DNA from 3 places in the Serratia fonticola genome. Region 1 is predicted to be linked to each of the others. Evidence: riboswitches for the same ligand, from Rfam matches in the RefSeq annotation. Region 1 holds a riboswitch; each other region holds the start of a gene.
What was found. A riboswitch is a leader RNA that binds a small molecule or an ion and turns the genes downstream of it on or off. The one in region 1 is predicted to bind thiamine pyrophosphate.

Region 1 (6,522 bases):
AGTCCGTGTATTTCCCCTGAGTCCGGTCGCAGGCTTGCGGATGTGAACCCATCAGGTGCAAGACGATCAACTGCGGGTTAGTGCTGCGCGGAGCGGCAAAAACCTGGGCGGTCATCTTGAGCAGCGTTTCATCATGGGTATTCTTATCCGCTTCAAAATCACCGTTTTTCAGGAACTGCACTTCATCGGCACGTTTGGCAATGCTGGCGATAGCGGTGTCATATTCGCCAATTTGGCCTTGGTTTGAGAACCACCAGGTCTGAAAACCTGCCCGATTGGCCAACGTGACGAAGTTATCCTGATACTGTGGTTTGCCGTTAATGACACGAGTTAACGTTAAGCCGAGCGATTTCTGTGTTGAGCCGCTGGCAGCAATATAGTTAAGCAACAGCGTGCCGTTTACGTGGCTGGCAAAAGGTGTATTGTCCCAATGCCCACCAAACGCACCTAAGGCATCTCGCCGCGCGCTTTCGCCGATCACTACCATGTAGATGTGATACTTCGGTTTCACCGCCAGCACGTTCCAGGAATCTTTCAGCTGTGAAAACGCCTGCATACGGGCTTTTTCATCAATCACTTCCTGGTTATTGACGATCACATCCCTGACGAAACGAAATACCGGATAACCAGAGTCGGTCAATTTAAACACGCCACCATACGCCAGATTCTGCACTGGCGTGACAAAAAAGCAGACCACGCTGATGGTGAGACATAAGCTGTGGAGGGTGTTCCAAGCGCCTTTCGGGGTTGGCTTGCGACGTAACGCGATAATGCCCAGTGCCAGAATAAACAGGGACACCAGATAGCTGTACCACGGGAAGATGGTCAATATCTCGCTGGACTCTTCCACCGTGGTCGAGTGTAACGCCAGCAGGGTATTAAAATTGGGCGAGCCATAGGCCTGAGAAAATGGGAAATACATGGCGGCGATGAGGCTACACAGCCCGATCACACTCTTTTGCAAGCGTGGGCTGAGACGCCACAGCAGCAATAACACACAGCCGAACGCCACGGCATACAGCAGACTAAATGGATAGCCGAGAGCGAAGTTGATCAGCAGCGACTGCAGGAAGTAAAAGCCTGTCCACGGGGTTAGGGTGACGTCACGCGCTGCCAGGGTATCTTTAACCGTTGAGTTCATGTTTACCGAAAGTTATCAAATGCTGTGTGGTAACTCTGACAAGAAAAGAGTCATAAATCCGTTTGGTAGACGGAAAGGGGAGGAGGGATAGACCGCATCCAGCGAGCCGCTTCATGTACCCGGATGCGAGAAGATAGAGCCGAATGAAAACAAGATCAACTGATAATTATCGGCTGTTTTGAGAGGTTGATTGCAATTTCGAACGCAAGGAGAGGTAAAGGTAGGAAGGTGCGGATTTTCAAGAAAATTGCAGGCCCCTCAGTGAGGACGGATCGCTATCAGTACGCCCCATTCCTGGAATAACGCAATCAGGTTAATCAGTGATTGCCGGAGTTGGAGTAACGTTACTGTCGCTTAAATTTGGCGTTATTGAAGCGGGAGTGAAAATATCCTCGGACGAGGAGTGTTCAATCAGCTCGAATAACTCGATCCGTTCATCAGCGGTAAAATCCCGCCATTCGCCTAGCGGCAACCCTTTCAGTACGATGTTCATAATACGTTCGCGCTCAAGCTTGATGACTTCATATCCAAAATATTTGCACATGCGGCGGATTTGGCGGTTAAGCCCTTGCACCAGGGTGATGCGAAACACCCGTGGGGCTTCTTGTTCCACTAGGCATTTTTGAGTCACCGTGCCCAGGATGGGGACGCCCGCACTCATGCCCTGAATAAACTCATCGGTTACCGGTTTGTTGACGGTGACCAGATACTCTTTTTGGTGATTGTTGCCAGCACGGAGGATCTTATTGACCAGTTCGCCGTCATTGGTCAGGAAAATCAGCCCCTGGGAGTCTTTATCCAAGCGCCCGATAGGAAAGATGCGTCTGCTGTGATTAACGAAATCACCGATGTTATCCCGCACATGCTTCCCCATGCTGGTAATGATGCCAACAGGCTTATTCAGTGCGATAAGCACCAGATCGCCCGCATCACGCGGTTCGATCGGCTGGCCGTTAACTGTCACCACATCCCCGGCCAATACCTGAGCGCCCACGGAGGCTAACTTGTCGTTGATGAAAACGTTGCCTTGCTTGATGTGGCGGTCGGCAGAGCGACGAGAACAAATGCCGCTGTCGCTAATGTATTTGTTCAGGCGGATAGATGAGTGAGTGAGCATGGTTTCCCCGTTAAACGCGAACTATACATTACCTGAGGGGCCTTGCGAACTGCGTAAGGCGCTTGAACGGAGCGAAAGCATACGGATATGGCGATCGTGCCTTTAAATATCCCTAGCCCTAAGGAGCGCGTCCCAACGTTGGGTTACAAAACAACAACATCTTCTTTAAGATGTAAGCAAGATAATTATCTGGGGGACAAAATGAAACAAGCGAAAGGATATGTTACGACAAGGATTGGCCAATCATTCCTGATAACGTGGTGTAGGCAAGGGGTGCTCGGATTCCTTGGGTTGGTACTGAGTATGGCATCTGTTTATGGGCAAGAGGATGCTCTCCCCATAAAATATCAGTCTATAGTGCACTCTTTTATCGATGCTGCAAAAAATAAGGATCGTCAGGCCATTGGCGACCGGATCGCCTACCCTTTGAAGCGAGAATATCCTATTGCGGAGATCCGTGGCCCACAGGAGATGCTTTCACGCTTTGATGAAGTATTTGATAGCACCCTTCTCGATACCATTGCGCAATCCAGTGCCCAACAAGATTGGCAGGCGATGGGATGGCGAGGCATTATGCTGGGTAGAGGTGTGATATGGATGGATTACGATGGCAATATTATTGCTGTCAATTATCAGACAGCGCTTGAAGCCAGGTTGGTCAGCGAGCTGATCGCCAAACAAAAAAATACACTGCATTCAAGCCTGAAAGAGTATCAACGTCCGGTGCTGATGTGGCAGACCGAAAAATTTACTATTCGCATCGACCAATTGAACAATGGCAAGTATCGCTATGCCTCTTGGGCCAAGGGAAATCCGATCGGTGAAAAACCAGATCTGGTACTGAAAAATGGCGAGGTAAAATTCGAAGGGAGTGGTGGCAATCACACATTTCAATTTCAAAGCGGCCCTTACCAATATGACTGTCTGGTGACGGTGATTGGTACCAGTGATAGTCCGCCAGGTGTGTTGATGGTTTATAAAAATGGGGAGTTAATAGTGGAGCAGCCAGTGCTCAAAGTGCAATAACTTTAATTAGCACATGTACTTAGCGAGACAGACCCCTTGTTTGCCTTGCTTAATGGTAGAACACACCGTTTGTTCTTAAAGTTCTGCAATAAGCATCCCTTTTTGCGCTCTGGGAAGATGCGGTGTTTAAACTACCCTATATCGCTATCAAAGAGTCTGTTAGGCCGTAGGACAGACGATGTTGGTGGCGGCCAGAGCTCACTCTCGCACATACCCATTCGGATTGACCTTATCGACCGTAACGCCAATAATGGCATACGTCGACACGGGGTGCCCTTAGGGGCTGAGAAATTACCCGTATTACCTGATCTGGATTATGCCAGCGTAGGGATGTCGCGGTATCTCAACCGGTACCCGCCTTCTTGAACGCCGGTTGGGAGCATTATGTTCACTCGACCTGATGTGTTACCCGGCACCCGTGCCGCGGCCTGTTTTAACCAATTTAAACGCCAACCTCCATTGATCCACTGCCTGACCAACGAAGTGGTGCAAGAGCTGACGGCCAACGTGCTGCTGGCGCTTGGCGCTTCTCCAGCCATGGTGGTGGAACCGGAAGAGGCCGCGCAGTTCAGCCGCGTGGCTGATGCGCTGTTGATCAATATCGGCACCCTGCACGCATCGCGGGCAGAGTCGATGTTAGCCGCCATCGAGGCTGCAAATCGTGCTGATAAACCCTGGTTACTGGATCCGGTTGCCGTTGGGGGATTGGAATATCGCGCTACCTTCGCCCGCCGTTTGCTCACCCTGCGGCCAGCAGCGATCCGTGGCAACGCGTCGGAAATCATTGCATTGAGTGGCCTGCAGACCAGCGCCCGTGGCGTGGATAGTCAGGATGACTCGCTGGTGGCGTTACCCGCAGCACGCGTATTGGCACGTAATTGCGGGGCCATTGTGGCCGTCACCGGTGAGACAGACTATATCACCGATGGTGAACGAGATTGGGCCGTCACGGGTGGTGATGTATTAATGACGCGCGTGGTGGGAACGGGCTGCGCGCTTTCGGCCGTCGTGGCAGCGTTTTGCAGTTTGCCGGGCGATCGGCTGGATAACGTCGCCACCGCTTGTCGGGTGATGGCGCTATGTGGTGAAAGGGCCACGGCGCAATGTTCTGGCCCTGGCAGCTTTACTGCTGCCTTCCTGGATGCTCTCTACCAACTGCGCATGGAGGATCTGCTATGAAACGGATTAACGCTCTCACCATCGCTGGCACCGATCCTAGTGGCGGAGCCGGTATTCAGGCCGATCTGAAAGCCTTCTCCGCGTTGGGGGCCTATGGCACCAGCGTGATCACCGCGCTGGTGGCGCAGAACACCCGTGGCGTACAGTCGGTATATCATATCGAACCGGCATTTGTGGCCGCCCAGTTGGATTCGGTACTCAGCGATGTGCGTATCGACAGCGCTAAAATTGGCATGTTGGCTAATGCCGATATCGTGCGGGCAGTGGCCGAGCGTCTACGCCATTACAAGCTGCCTTATGTGGTGCTGGATACGGTGATGCTGGCTAAAAGTGGTGACCCGCTGTTGGCACCGGAAGCGGTGGGGTCCATCCGCCGTGAGCTAATGCCATTGGTTTCCATTATCACGCCGAACTTGCCAGAGGCCGCTGCTTTGCTGGCCTGCGCTCCGGCACAAAACGAATCGCAAATGCGTGAGCAGGGCCAGGCATTGTTGGCGATGGGCTGTCAGGCGGTGTTGATGAAGGGCGGCCACCTAAGTGAAGAGGAAAGCCCAGACTGGTTATTTACTCCCGGCTTTGAGCAGCGCTTTAGTGCGCCACGCATAGCGACCAGGCACACGCACGGCACTGGTTGCACCTTATCTGCGGCATTGGCTGCCCTGCGCCCGCGCCACCAGAACTGGGCCGATACCGTGGCAGCGGCAAAAAACTACCTGCAACTGGCTTTACAGCAGGCCGATAGCCTGGAGGTGGGGCAGGGAATTGGGCCGGTACACCATTTCCATGCCTGGTGGTGAGCCTGAGGTTGAGATTATTCTGGCGAAACGGGTGGCGGCATTAACTGAAGATATTGGTGACAAGCAGAGAATCCTAGCCAAAATGTCGGAAGAAATGTCGGAAGAAATGTCGGAAGAAAATTTACCTCCGCTTCCTGGAGCGAAAGCGGTTAATCAGGGTTGGGGCAACCAAAAAAGGGTATTGGCAGGTAGTCTGACGAAAAACGCTGAGCCAACTTTCCCGTTTAATTGTGGTCTGAGCTACTTGGAGCTACGCTTTTGATTTACCGAGGGAGAAGACCATGATAGGAAAAAAGAGGTTGCTGGGAGCCCTGGTTGCGACCCTGCTTGGATTTAGCACCGGCAGTTTTGCCGAACAGATTATCACTGCCTCAGATCTGATCCAGCAGCCGGGCTACCAAACCAGTTGGAAAAATATGGTAAAGGGCCAAGCACAGTTACCGGGTTGGGCGCGCAAAGGGATCGGCACTTCCACACCAGCCGAAACTGTCACCTGGCAAGGGCAAAGCTACCAGATCGGTAATATCTGCAAGCCGCATGACTGCGCCAATAACTTTATGATTGTGGCTTTTAAAGCAGACAAGTCCCAGGCTTGGGGCGTGCGGGTTGAAGTGCACAATAAGCCGCAGGCCATCGACCATCCGAAGAAATACGCCAAATATCAATGGCTGGGTAAACCGGATGATCAGATGAAAGCGTTGCTGAAGAAACAGTTTGAGGGTAATCCGGACTGGAAGTAACGCTGCTGAGGGGCAAAGCTACGCGCCAGGGTAGTTAAGCGGGCGTAGCATGCTACGCCCCTACGTGATATCAGCCGATCCCGGCCTGATGCAGGTCGTGCAGGTTGATTGCCCCTACCAGTACGCCATCGATGTCCACCACCGGAGCGGCGCTGATATGTTGTTCGTGCAGCGCTTCCAGGGCTTCCCCGGCACGCCACTGTTCTGGCAACCGGTAGCCGGGGCGAGTGATCGCCGGGCTGAGGCCGTCATTGAGGCTATTGCCCTTCACCAACCAGCGGCGCAGGTCACCGTCGGTAAACACCCCCACCACTTTTTGCTGTGCATCACATACGGCTACCAAGCCTAGGCCGGTACGGCTCAACTCCAGCATGGCTTCCATCACGTTGGCGCTTTCTTGCACCATCGGCAGACGATCGCCGGTACGCATCAAATGATGGACGCGATTTAGTAGGCGAGCACCCAGGCTGCCACCTGGATGGGAGCGGGCAAAATCCTCGGCATTAAAACCGCGCTGTCGCA
Region 2 (6,522 bases), 2.5 Mb from region 1:
ACATCGGTGGTGATAATGGCGCTTTCGTCCACGCAGCGTGCTGCGGCTTTAACCAGCCCGTAATGGCTCAATGGATCTGCCACGTTTGGCATGTTGATCGGGAATTCACGCTTCAGATCGTTAACGGTGTTCATCCATTCGGTACGCGGCTGCGCTTCGATCATCGGTAACAGCTGTTGCAGTACCTGGCCGACGTCGGCATGGATGGCAATATTGGCTTGTTTAACCTTGCCCAGTTCGGCACGGTCGATATCCACGTGGATAATTTTGGCGTTCGGGCAGAATTGCTCGGTTTTACCTATTGCCCGGTCGTCGAAGCGGGCGCCCAGCACGATCAGCAGGTCGGCTTCTTGCAGGATAAAGTTGGTGCTGCGTGCTGCATGCATCCCCAACATGCCTAATGACAACGGGTGTTCTACTGGCATTGCGCCCAATGCCATCAGCGTCATGGTGGTTGGCAGGTTGGAGCGCTCGGCCATTTCCAGCGCCGGTTTATGGGCTTCAGCGCAGATAATGCCGCCGCCCAGATACAGAATAGGGCGCTTGGCCTGATTGATCATGGCCGCGGCCTGTTCGACCTGCTTGCTATCAAAGGCCGGTGGGGCGTCTGGTACGGCCATTGGCGGTAACAAATCCCATTCAATTTCGGCGGTTTGCACGTCTTTCGGGATGTCGATCCACACCGGGCCTGGGCGGCCAGATTCGGCAATGCGGAACGCGTCGCAGATCACCTGCGGCAGATCGCTGATATCACGGACCAGGTGGTTGTATTTGGTGATTGGGATGGAAATACCGTAGGTATCCACTTCCTGGAAGGCATCGGTGCCGATCATTGAGGAAGATACCTGGCCGGTGATGCAGACCAGCGGGATCGAATCGAGCTTGGCGTCGGCAATGGCGGTCACCAGATTGGTGGCTCCCGGGCCGCTGGAAGCGATACAGACCGCCGCCTTGCCGTTGGTACGTGCCATGCCCTGCGCCATAAAACCGGCCCCTTGCTCGTGGCGGGCCAGCACGTGCTGGATGACGGTGCTTTGGCTCAGAGCATCGTACAGCGGCAGCGCTGCGCCACCGGGAATGCCTGCAATAGTGGTGATACCCTGACGCTCCAGCAGATGCACGATCAGCTGTGCGCCGGTAATACGTTGGCCTTGGTGTGGCGTGCCCGAAGTTGCCATGTGCCTATCCTTTTCTCTGGGCCGGTTAGCTTTTCTGGGCAGGGGGACTAAAACAAGAAACCCCGCCCGGTTTGCGCCGGCGGGGTTTGGGAATCGCGTTGATTCGGACCCTACGGCGCGTTGCCGACGACCACCACCACACGCACGACGACCACCGCGGCTGGTAGCGCGGTTGTTAGTAGGGTCGAGGTCAGCGAGGATGCGATCACAGGGAGCCTTATCATCAGTAGTAAAAAAACAGAATTTTATAAAACCACAGGTGCAAAATTCGCACAACAGGTTTATTGGTTCAGCATAAAAAACGCGTGGTAGATCACGGTTTAACCGGAATACCCAACACCTTGGCTTCCGGTGCACTACCGCTTACCAACGCCTGTGTCGGGCCGTCGTAATAAATCCGGCCATCCACGACCAGCAAGGTACGCGGAGCGATGCGGGCGGCATCCTCCAGATTGTGTGAAACCATCAGCAGCGTGAGTTGGCGCTGGTCGCAGACGTTTTGCAGCAGTTGCAGCATCTCACTGCGCAGTGCCGGATCGAGTGCAGAGAAAGGTTCGTCGAGCAGTAGGATCGGCTGCTGGCGGATCAGGCAACGCGCCAAGGCTGCCCGTTGCCGTTGCCCGCCGGAAAGCTGTGACGGCAGGCGCTGCAGATGCCCCTCCAATCCGACCTGTTGGGCAATCTGTGCCAGTTGTTCCTGCTGTGCGGCGGTTAGGCGCAGCCCAGGATCCAGCCCCAGGCCGATGTTTTGCCTGACCGTCAGGTGGGCAAACAGGTTGTTTTCCTGAAACAGCATCGACACCGGGCGTTTGGCAGGTGGTGAAGCGGTATGATCGCTACCGTTGAGCCACAGTTTGCCGCTGGCCGCCGGTAGAAAACCGGCGATCAGGCTGAGCAAGGTACTTTTGCCTGCGCCGCTAGGGCCCAGCACCGCAACGTGTTCTCCCGGCTGAATGCGCAGGTCAAAACGCATCGGCAGGTGTTCGTACAGATAGGTCAGTTTTTCAAGCGTCAGCATGGCGGCCCGGTAAACGTTCAATCAGGGTAAACAGCAGGAAACAGAGCAGCAGTAGCAGCAGGGCGGTCACGGCCCCGTCGTTGCTGCGATATGCGCCAATCTGCTGATAGAGATAAAAAGGCAGAGTACGGAACTGCTCATTGCCGAACAGTGCTACCACGCCGAAATCGCCAATCGACAGCACGCAGGCAAAGGCCAGTGCTTGCGCCAGCGGGCGTTGCAGCGCTTTCAGCTCGATCCAGCGCAACCGCTGCCAGCCGTGGATATCCAGCGACAAGCATAGCGGATTATAACGCTCGGCCAGATCGCGCATCGGATTTTCCAGCACTTTCAGCGCGTAGGGTATCGCCATCAACGCATTGGTGAGGATCACCAGCGCATAAGGCGACTGCGGCAGCCCAGTGGTATCGCTCAGCAGCAGGAAGAAACCGGTAGCCAGCACAATACCCGGCATCGCCAGGATCACCATGCCGCTCAGTTCCAGCGTTTGGCCCCAGGCGGCCCGTTGCCGCAGCTTCAGTTCACGGCTGCTCCATAGCAGCATCATGGTCAATACCACGCACAAAATTCCCGCACCGAGAGCGATGCGCAGCGAGGTGAAAAGAGCCTGCCAGAGAATTGGCTGTTGCAGCACGGTGACCAGCGTTTGGTTGGCACCGTCGATGATCACCGCCAGCAACGGGGGCAACAGCAGTAATAGCGCTGCGGCAATGAATAGCGTATCGCTAAGGCGCCGCCCCAGGCTGTCCTGCGGATCGCGCCAGCGCTGGGCGTGGGTATGGCCAACCGGCAGCGCCTGGCTCAAACGCTGGCTGAGTACTACCAGCCCCAGGCAGCAAGCCAGTTGGATCAGCGCCAGCAGCGCAGCGCGGCTGAGATCGTAGTCGTAACTCAAGGCCTGATAGATCGCCAGCTCTATGGTGGTGGCCTGTGGCCCGCCGCCCAACGACAGCACGGTTGCAAAGCTGGCAAAACACAGCATAAACACCAGTGCGCCGCTGGGCAGGATCTGGCGGCGTAACGCAGGCCATTCCACAAAGCGGAACTGCTGCCAGCCGTTCATCCCCAGCTGTGCGGCCAGTTGTCGCTGCTCGGTGGGAATGTTCTCCAGCGCCTGTAGCAGCAGGCGGGTGGCCAGAGGCATATTAAAGAACAGATGTGCCAGCAGAATACCTTGCAGGCCATAAGGCGAAAAACTGTAGTTCACGCCCAGCCAACCACACAGCGTTGCCAGCCAGCCTTGCCTGCCGTAGACGCTCAGCATGCCAAACACCGCCACCAGCACCGGCAGCACCAGCGTCATGGCGCACAGGCGCAGCAGCAGGTTGCGGCCAGGGAAGCGCCGCCGGTACAGTGCCCTGGCCAACCAGATGGCAGGCACCACCGAGATTACGGCGGAGAGTAGCGCCTGCCAAAAGGTAAAGCGCACCACGTGCCACAGGTAGCTGTCTTGCCACAGGCTGCGCCAATCGCTCTCGGGCGCATGACGCCACAGCGAGCCCATGGCCGCCAACGCGATCAACAGGATCAGACCGGCGGCCATCAGCCCCGGCCATAACCAGCGGGGGATCAGTGGCTGACGGCGGTTTGCCATGCTCGGATCCAGTTACCACGCTGTTGTGCCACTTCCTCGGCGCTGAATTGCAATGCCGTTTGCGGCACGGTCATCTGTTCGAAACCGGCGGGCAGTTCCGTCTTGATCACCGGGTACATCCAGTTGCCAGTGGGAATGGTGTTCTGGAAGGCCGGGGAGACCATAAACTGCATGAAGCGTTCGGCCAGTTCTGGCTGTTTGCTGGCCTTTAGCTTGCCAGCGACTTCGATTTGCAGGTAGTGGCCTTCACTGAAGTTGGCCGCCGCATAGAGGTCTTTTTTCTCTTCGATCAGATGGTAGGCGGGGGAGGTGGTGTAGCTCAGTACCATGTCGCCTTCCCCTTTCAGGAACAGGCCGTAGGCTTCACTCCAACCTTTGGTCACGGTGACGGTTTTCTTCGCCAACTGTTGCCAGGCAAGCGGTGCCTCGTCGCCATACACTTTCTGCATCCAGAGCAGCAGGCCAAGGCCAGGAGTGCTGGTGCGTGGATCCTGATAGATGATCTTCAGGGGGCGATCGCTGCTCACCAACTCTTTCAGGCTGGTCGGCGGGTTCTTCAGCTTGTCTTTGTTGTAGACGAAAGCAAAGTAGCCATAGTCGTAGGGAACGAAAGTCTGGTTGTGCCAACCACCGGGAACCGTGAGCTTGCTAGTATCGACTTGGCTGGCGGAGAACAGATCGGTTTGCTGCGCGGCTTGCAGCAGGTTGTTGTCCAGGCCCAAAACCACGTCGGCGGCGCTGTTCTTGCCTTCCATTCTCAGGCGATTGAGTAACGACACGCCGTCTTCCAGCGCCACGAATTTCAATTCGCAGTCACATTCGGCCTCAAAGGCTTTTTTTATCACCGGGCCTGGGCCCCAGTCGGCAGCGAAAGAGTCGTAGGTGTAGACCGTCAGCGTTGGCTTGGCCAGGACGGGCATCGCCGCTAGCAGTAATAAACAGGGCAGGTATTTTTTGACCACTTTGCACTCCTAATAATAAAGGGGCAAAGGTATCTGAGGACTGGGTTAACAAGGGTTAACGCGCCATGCTCAAATCCCTCCGCCGGTATTGACCGGATCAGGTTCGACGGGTGTGCTCTCAGCGGAAAACCGTTGGCCAAAAATTGGCGGGTTCTCCGCACCCCGTTGAGTCGGCGCTATTGTAGAGGCTTAGCGGCGTGGGTGAAAGGCGATTATGCTTCCGGCGGCGCAAACCAGGCAGATTTAAAATCGAACCAGCCGAGAGTATTCATCCGAACCCCACGCATGCTGCGTTGACCATGCAGTTGCAGCCAGTGGTGGAATAACGGATGCAACTGATGGCTGCTGACCAGGCGCTGGCAAAACTCGGCCATGGACAGGCTATTTTCCCGCCACTGAGCGGCATCCTGCGCGATATCCTCCGTCAGACAGTGTTGGATCAACGGTAGTTCATACAACGTGGCAAACAGAGAAAACTCCAGCGGCAGGGTGAAGTTGGCGCTGCCTAACCACAGATCGCTTTGTGCTTTGCCCTTATGCCAGGCTTCATAATCCACAACCTGCACATTGAGTTTGATGCCCTGCTCGGCCAGTAGAGAGGCGATAGCCTGCTTGATCGCATGGAACTCGGAGTGTTCGCTGTAGAAGGTCAGAGTCAATTCTGTTAAGCCTGCAGGCTTGGGCTGCTGCCCCAATACGCGGTTATGCAACCAGCGCGGGAGAATGCCATAGGCCGGAGCCCAGTAACGCTGGTAGAGCGGCCCGGCGTGGCTCAGCAGCGCGATCGGGTTGATCAGTTCGCTTAGCCAACTGCGGATTTCCGGATCGGCCGCCAGTGCCGAACGCTGGTCGAATAGCAGAAAATAACAGCCTTCTTCCAGGCGGCTTTCCAGCTCGTTCCTACCGGTATCATCCCCCTGCAGCTGGACGCCGGAGTGCGCCAGCTCTTCGGTGATTTCCGGTAATACCCAGATGTTGACCTCATCGATCAGGGCACGATAGCCAAAGTAGTCGTCAAAGGCATGGATTTTCATCTGGCTTTGGTTGTTGTGTATCACGCGATAGGGGCCGGTGCCGATCGGATGGCGAGCAAAGTCCGGCAAACTCTGCCATTCGCGCGGCAGGATCATGGCATGTACGCTACTCAGCAGCCAGGGCAGCCAGTAGTCCGGCGTGTGCAGATGCACATCGATGACATAGGGCGTAGGCGAGTCGATCCTGTCGATATGTGAAAATAGCGGTTGTGGGATCAGGCGATTGAGCGAATGGATCACATCTTCCATTTCCAGCTCACGGCCATGGTGAAAATGGATCGCCGGACGTAGATAAAAGCGCCAGTGCAAAGGGGTGATCGTTTGCCAATGATGCGAAAGATCCGGATCCAGTTCCCCGTTTTCCTCGTTTACCCGCGTCAGGCCGTTGAAAATCTGTCTTGCCAGGTGGGTTTCTGAACGGCGCAGTGCCGAGCCGGGCAACAGGTTGTAAAGCTGACGATAGTAAAGCACGCGCAGGATATGTTTCCCCTGGCGGAAGCTACGCCCCAGCTGGGAAAGCAGCATTTGGCGCACCACGTCTTTATCGCCCACCAGTTGGACCAGTTGGTCGATGCGATCCTGTTCCAGCAGTTCCTCGGCGCGTTGTTGTTGCAGTGCCAATCCGGTGTAATGAAAGCTGAGCTGCGAACGCTTACCCCGGCCGGATTCGGCCTGCCAGGTCAGCCAGCCCTCGTGCTGCATGGCTCCCAGTAGCGAACGAACGTGGCGGCGGGAA
Region 3 (6,522 bases), 2.1 Mb from region 1:
TTGCGCTGATGTTCTCCGGTCACCAGCAGCAGGTGCTCAAATCCTAATGCCTTGATAGCCGCGCATTCCCGTTCGATCTCTGCCGCATCAAGCGTTTTGCGCTTGAGGTGGTTACTCATCGAAAAACCGCAGTAGGTACAATCGTTGGCACACAGGTTAGAAAGATATAACGGCACATAAAAGCTCACCACGTTACCGAAACGCTGGCGGGTGAGCTGCTGTGCTCGTTGCGCCAGGGGCTCCAGATAGGGGGCGGCGGCAGGGGAGATAAGCGCCATAAAATCCTCCCGCGTCAGCTTGGCGCTATTCAGCGCCTGCTCAACGTCACGTGCCGTTTTGCTGTTAATACGCAGCGTCAGGTCATCCCAATCCCAACTTGGCAGGCGCTCGCTAAAATCACTGGCCATCAGCATTTCTCCTCTGAATGACTGAGAAACGCCGTCAGCGGACTGGATGCGGCGGCGATCGACTGGCGGCTGCCTAGCCCGGAGTTGCGTGCTAACTCTCCGGCCTCCAGAGCCAGGCGGAAAGCCTGGGCCATTTGCACCGGATCCCGCGCCACGGCGATGGCGGTATTGACCAGTACCGCATCGGCTCCCAGTTCCATCGCCTCTAACGCGTGGCTTGGGGCACCGATCCCGGCATCAATGACTACCGGCACTTTGGCCTGTTCAATAATGATCTCAAGGAAATCACGGGTCAGTAAGCCACGGTTAGAACCGATTGGCGCGCCGAGTGGCATTACGGCTGCACAGCCCGCTTCTTCCAGCCGCTTACACAGCACCGGATCGGCACCGCAGTAAGGCAGCACCACAAAGCCCTGTTTGACCAGGATCTCCGCCGCTTTGAGCGTTTCGATCGGGTCTGGCAGCAGGTATTTCACCTCTGGGTGAATTTCCAGTTTGACCCAGTGAGTCCCCAGCGCTTCGCGCGCCAGCCGGGCGGCAAATACCGCCTCATCTGCCGTTTTTGCCCCGGAAGTGTTGGGCAGTAATTTCACGCCCAACCGTTGCAGCGGTGCCAGAATGGCGTCATTCCCACCGCGCAGGTCGACGCGTTTCATCGCCATGGTGACCAGTTGCGAGCCGGAGGCTTGTAGTGCAGCCAGCATCAACTCGGGCGTAGCGAATTTCCCCGTGCCGGTAAACAGACGTGAGGTAAAGGTGGTATCGGCGATTTGCAGCATGTCAGCCTCCGGCAATCGCTTGAAACAGCAAGATATCATCACCGTCCTGCACCTGACGGGTGGCCCAGTCGCTGCGTGGAATGATGACCTGGTTGATCGCCAAAGCGCTACCTGGCTGGTGGCGTTCCAGCCGTTCGAGCAAAGCGTCGATGTTTAACGGCTGCTCCAGCTCCAGTGGTTGATCGTTGAGCGTAATCTTCATGCTGGCTCTCCGCAGAGGGGGCAGGTGCTGGCCTTGCTCAGTTGCAGGGTGCTCCAGCTTTGCTGCTTGCCGTCGAACAGGCGTAGCTTGCCGCTAAGGGAGGAGGGCAGCCCAGCCAGCATCTTTATCGCTTCCAGCGCCTGCAGCGTGCCGATCACGCCAACGACCGGGCCTAGCACGCCCGCAGTACGGCAGTTACGCTGCGGTTCGGTCTGCTCCGGGTAGAGGCAGGCATAACAACCATGGGCATAGGGCGGTTCGATAACCAGCAACTGGCCGCTGAACCCCACTGCGCTGCCGCTGATCAACGGCACGCTGGCTCGGATGCAGGCGGCATTCACCGCATGACGGGTGGCCATGTTGTCGCTGCAATCAAGCACCAGATCGGCACGGGCGACGGCATCGTTCAGCGTTGCCCCTTGCAGGCGTTGCTCCAGCGCGATCGACTCCACCAGAGGGTTCAGTGCTTGCAAATGGTTCTTTGCCAACTGAGCCTTGCTGGTGGCGATATCACCGGTGCGGTACAGAATTTGCCGTTGCAGATTGGTGAGGTGTAGCTGGTCATCATCGGCCAGCAGCAGTGTACCGACACCTGCTGCAGCCAGATACAGCGCCGCCGGGGAGCCTAATCCTCCTAATCCGACGATCAGCACCGTGGCTTGTTTCAGCTTTTCCTGCCCCTCGGGACCGACGTCTTCCAGCAGCAGTTGCCGGCTGTAGCGCAAGAACTCTTGGTCATTGAGCATCGCATGACTCCTTGCCTTCAATCAGCTGCAGCAGCGTTGCCGTAGCGGCACGCCAGTCTGGTGCCTGGGTGATGGCGCTGACCACGGCCACGCTGCCAACGCCACAGGCCAGCACTGCGGGGACGCGCTCGATGCTGATCCCGCCAATGGCTACTGTGGGATACTCCTGTAATCCGGCGACGTGGCGTCGCAACTCGGCCAAGCCTTGTGGCTCAGAGGGCATCTCCTTGGTTTGAGTTGGGAAGATATGCCCCAGTGCGATATAGGAAGGTTTGACGGCGATCGCCCGGGCCAGCTCAGCATCGTCATGGGTGGAAACGCCCAAGCGCAATCCTGCACGATGGATAGCGGCCAGATCGGTGGTGTCCAAATCTTCCTGCCCCAGGTGGACGCCGTAGGCATCATGCTTAATCGCCAACCGCCAATAATCATTGATAAACAGCCGGGCCTGATAGCGCTTGCCAAGGGCGATAGCGGCGGCAATGTCCGCCTCCACTTGCTCGTCTGGCAGATCTTTGATGCGTAGTTGGATAGTGGTAACGCCTGCCTCCAGCAGGCGGGCGATCCATTCAACGCTGTCGACGACCGGGTATAAACCCAGCTTGTGCGGTGTAGCAGGGAAGGGAGAGGTGAGGTTAGTCATTATTTATCTCCTCCTGCAAATTGGCCGCACTGTGGTACAGCTCGCTGCCGCGTGAGCGGAATTCAGCCGACATTTTCTCCATCCCGGTCAGTTGCACTTCGATCGGTTTGGCGGCCTCTTGTGCGGCGGCATAGTCACGCACTTCCTGGGAAATCTTCATCGAGCAGAACTTCGGCCCACACATGGAGCAAAAGTGGGCAATCTTGCCGGATTCTTGCGGCAGCGTTTCGTCGTGATAGGCGCGGGCGGTTTGTGGATCCAGCGCCAGGTTGAACTGATCTTCCCAACGGAATTCAAAGCGCGCCTTGGACATGGCGTTATCGCGGATTTGCGCGCCCGGATGGCCTTTCGCCAAGTCGGCGGCGTGAGCTGCGATCTTGTAGGTGATCAGCCCCTGTTTCACGTCCTCCTTGTTCGGCAGCCCCAGATGCTCCTTCGGCGTCACGTAGCAAAGCATCGCGCAGCCGAACCAGCCGATCATCGCCGCGCCGATCCCAGAGGTGAAATGGTCGTAACCTGGAGCGATATCGGTGGTCAATGGCCCCAGCGTATAGAACGGCGCTTCATGGCAATGTTCCAGCTCCTCGGTCATGTTGCGGCGGATCATCTGCATCGGCACGTGGCCTGGGCCTTCGATCATCACCTGTACGTCATATTCCCAGGCAATCTTGGTCAGTTCGCCCAGCGTATGCAGTTCAGCGAATTGCGCTTCGTCATTGGCATCCTGGATCGAGCCTGGGCGCAGGCCGTCGCCGAGTGACAGCGAGACATCGTAAGCGGCGCAAATTTCGCAGATCTCGCGGAAGTGCTGATAGAGGAAGTTCTCCTGATGATGCGACAGGCACCACTTCGCCATGATCGAGCCGCCACGGGAGACAATGCCGGTCAGGCGTTTGGCGGTCATTGGCACATAGCGCAGCAACACCCCGGCGTGGATGGTGAAGTAATCGACGCCTTGCTCGGCCTGTTCCAGCAAGGTATCGCGGAACATTTCCCAGGTCAGGTTCTCCGCCACGCCATTCACTTTCTCCAACGCCTGATAGATTGGCACCGTACCGATCGGCACCGGGCTGTTGCGCAGGATCCATTCACGGGTTTCGTGGATATAGCGGCCAGTGGAGAGATCCATCACAGTGTCAGCGCCCCAGCGGGTTGACCATACCAGCTTCTCGACTTCCTCTTCGATCGAAGAGGTGACCGCCGAGTTGCCGATATTGGCATTCACCTTCACCAGGAAATTACGACCAATAATCATCGGCTCGGATTCCGGGTGGTTGATGTTGGCGGGGATGATGGCGCGGCCAGCGGCCACTTCCTGGCGCACAAATTCCGGCGTGATGTTCTCCGGCAGATTTGCGCCCCAACTTTGGCCGGGATGCTGGTGGCGCAGCACTTCGCCACGAATGCGCTCACGGCCCATATTTTCGCGAATGGCGATAAATTCCATCTCTGGGGTGACAATACCGGCGCGCGCGTAATGCAACTGCGTAACACATTTACCCGGCAGGGCTTTACGGGGCAGCGGAAGGTGTTCAAAGCGCAGATGGTCTAACCCAACATCGGCCAGTCGTTGTTGGGTGAAGCCGGAACTGACGCCGCTTAACGCTTCGGTGTCGGCACGTTCGGCGATCCAGCCCGCTCGTACTTTGGCCAAACCACGATGTACGTCGAGCACCGCCAGCGGATCGCCATACGGCCCTGCGGTGTCATACACCGGGATGGCTTCGTTCTGTTCATATTGGGGCTGGTCTTTGTTGCCGCCAATCAGCGTCGGGCTGAGCTGGATCTCACGCATCGGTACCTGGATATCGCTGCGCGAACCCGCGAGATAGATCCGCTGTGAGTTGGGGAAGGTGACGCCTTGCAGAGAGTCGATAAAATCTTGCGCTTGGTCACGCTGTTGTTTACGGGCACGAGGTTTGTTCACGGTAGACATAGCAAATTCCTATCAGTGTAGTGATGTGTGGAAAATTGCTTGTCTGGAGCTCGGAGGGAGTAATGATGGTAGCCGGTAAGGCAGGCACAGCCCCTGGCGGGAGCATCTTGCCTATGGCGATAGATTACTCTTGTTCCCTTCGCGGGTATTAACCCGATCAGGTTCCGCGGATCCCGAATTAACGGTCTCAGCCTGGCTAATTTAATGAAAAATCAGCGCTAGGCACTCCGACAAGAGTCCTCAGTATAAGAGGGTCAACAAAAACCACAAGCCCTCCCCCGTCATCTTTCAAGCCGTAGCGTTGTTGGCTGCCTAGCTACGGCTTGAAATCTATAGGAGGATAGAGATCAAAATCAGGCTGGGTGTGATAGCGATTCAGTATTGCTAGTGCCCGGTTGGCCCTGCTGCCAGGTTTCTGCCGCCAACTGGATCAACTGATCTTCCAAGGCGAAACGAGATGCCAGGGCTTCGCCGATATCTGACAACGCCTGATTGAGTTCTTCACACACGTCCTGATCGATATCGACTTCGGTGTAGCGGTCATGGAACGCCATGACGGCTTCGGTATTGGCCTGTAATTTTGGGTAGAACTTGGTGGCTAGCGCCATTTTGGGGCTGGCGGAGCCTTCCACTTGTTTGATAATTTTGTCATAAATGTGAAAATGCCCGGCAGAGAGATAATCCACCAGATTATGGCAAAAGTTCTCCAGCGCTTTTTCATTGAGCGGCGTATGCTTTTCTTTGTTGGGTTTAATGCCGACTAAACTGCAGTAGGCAACCAGCAGTTGCTTGCGTGCCTGCAACCATTGATCGACTAATTCATTACTGCCACCAACGCGCTGAGTCAGGCTTTCCAATCGGTTTAGCATGATTGACTCCGTGTGTAAGAGAAAGAAAAAGTAAGTTAATAAAATGTAACAAAGACCATTCCTAGATTGCCAGTGAAGCAGAGGTTGTGCAACAACATATGGAACTTGCATTAACGGGTAACGAAAATGGCTGGTGGATCGTCAGCCATGAAAGCAAAATTTGGTTACCAAACGGTGAATTGCCGTTTGGTTCCGCCGCACTATTTTCCTTGCAAGGCCGGCCGGCTCGGCAAATTGGCGAATGGGAGGGAGCCCCGGTCTGGCTGGTGCGCCAACCGATGCCGAAAGAGATGGGATCGGTGAGGCAGTTGCTCAGTCTCGATCGTGGCCTGTTCCAACTGGCCGGGCGCGGCGTACAGCTGGCCGACTTTTATCGCTCGCACCGGTTCTGTGGCTACTGCGGCCATGAAATGCACCTTAGCCGTACCGAAAGCGCCTGCCTGTGTGACAACTGCCGCGAACGTTATTATCCGCAGATTGCCCCTTGCGTGATTGTCGCTATCCGCCGCAATGACGAGATCCTGTTGGCACAACATGTGCGCCACCGTGGGGGGATCCATACCGTGCTGGCGGGGTTTGTTGAAGTAGGGGAAACCCTGGAGCAGGCCGTAGCGCGCGAAGTGATGGAAGAAAGCAATATCGCCATTACCAACCTGCGCTACGTCACCTCGCAGCCCTGGCCGTTCCCTCATTCGCTGATGATGGCGTTTATGGCCGAGTATCAGGGCGGTGAACTGCGCCACGATCCGAAGGAGTTGCTCAATGCGGGCTGGTATCGCTATGACCAACTGCCGATGCTGCCACCACCTGGTACCGTTGCACGCCGCCTGATTGAGGACACCGTGGCGCTGTGTCGGGCAGAATAATGTACAATGGCGGCAGATAATCAAGGGAGCCCAAGAAATGAATGAGTTGAAGAACGATCGCTACCTGCGTGCGC

Region 2: another riboswitch for thiamine pyrophosphate. It lies ahead of thiB (thiamine ABC transporter substrate binding subunit); the one in region 1 lies ahead of thiM (hydroxyethylthiazole kinase).
Region 3: another riboswitch for thiamine pyrophosphate. It lies ahead of thiC (phosphomethylpyrimidine synthase ThiC); the one in region 1 lies ahead of thiM (hydroxyethylthiazole kinase).

The regions. Positions count from the first base shown of each region.
Region 1 is NZ_CP011254.1:150,583-157,104, reverse strand. It holds gene WN53_RS00585 (phosphoethanolamine transferase) at 1-1,141, opposite strand, end outside; gene rluF (23S rRNA pseudouridine(2604) synthase RluF) at 1,455-2,258, opposite strand; gene WN53_RS00575 (hypothetical protein) at 2,460-3,284, shown strand; TPP riboswitch at 3,541-3,632, shown strand; gene thiM (hydroxyethylthiazole kinase) at 3,669-4,463, shown strand; gene thiD (bifunctional hydroxymethylpyrimidine kinase/phosphomethylpyrimidine kinase) at 4,460-5,260, shown strand; gene WN53_RS00560 (hypothetical protein) at 5,247-5,522, shown strand; gene WN53_RS00555 (inhibitor of vertebrate lysozyme family protein) at 5,542-6,000, shown strand; gene gutQ (arabinose-5-phosphate isomerase GutQ) at 6,071-6,522, opposite strand, start outside.
Region 2 is NZ_CP011254.1:2,679,519-2,686,040, forward strand. It holds gene ilvB (acetolactate synthase large subunit) at 1-1,178, opposite strand, end outside; gene ivbL (ilvB operon leader peptide IvbL) at 1,289-1,402, opposite strand; gene thiQ (thiamine ABC transporter ATP-binding protein ThiQ) at 1,492-2,196, opposite strand; gene thiP (thiamine/thiamine pyrophosphate ABC transporter permease ThiP) at 2,183-3,790, opposite strand; gene thiB (thiamine ABC transporter substrate binding subunit) at 3,766-4,752, opposite strand; TPP riboswitch at 4,809-4,927, opposite strand; gene sgrR (HTH-type transcriptional regulator SgrR) at 4,965-6,522, opposite strand, start outside.
Region 3 is NZ_CP011254.1:2,239,268-2,245,789, forward strand. It holds gene thiH (2-iminoacetate synthase ThiH) at 1-407, opposite strand, end outside; gene WN53_RS09930 (thiazole synthase) at 407-1,186, opposite strand; gene thiS (sulfur carrier protein ThiS) at 1,188-1,388, opposite strand; gene WN53_RS09940 (HesA/MoeB/ThiF family protein) at 1,385-2,134, opposite strand; gene thiE (thiamine phosphate synthase) at 2,124-2,777, opposite strand; gene thiC (phosphomethylpyrimidine synthase ThiC) at 2,770-4,713, opposite strand; TPP riboswitch at 4,831-4,953, opposite strand; gene WN53_RS09955 (Rsd/AlgQ family anti-sigma factor) at 5,067-5,582, opposite strand; gene nudC (NAD(+) diphosphatase) at 5,681-6,448, shown strand; gene hemE (uroporphyrinogen decarboxylase) at 6,486-6,522, shown strand, end outside.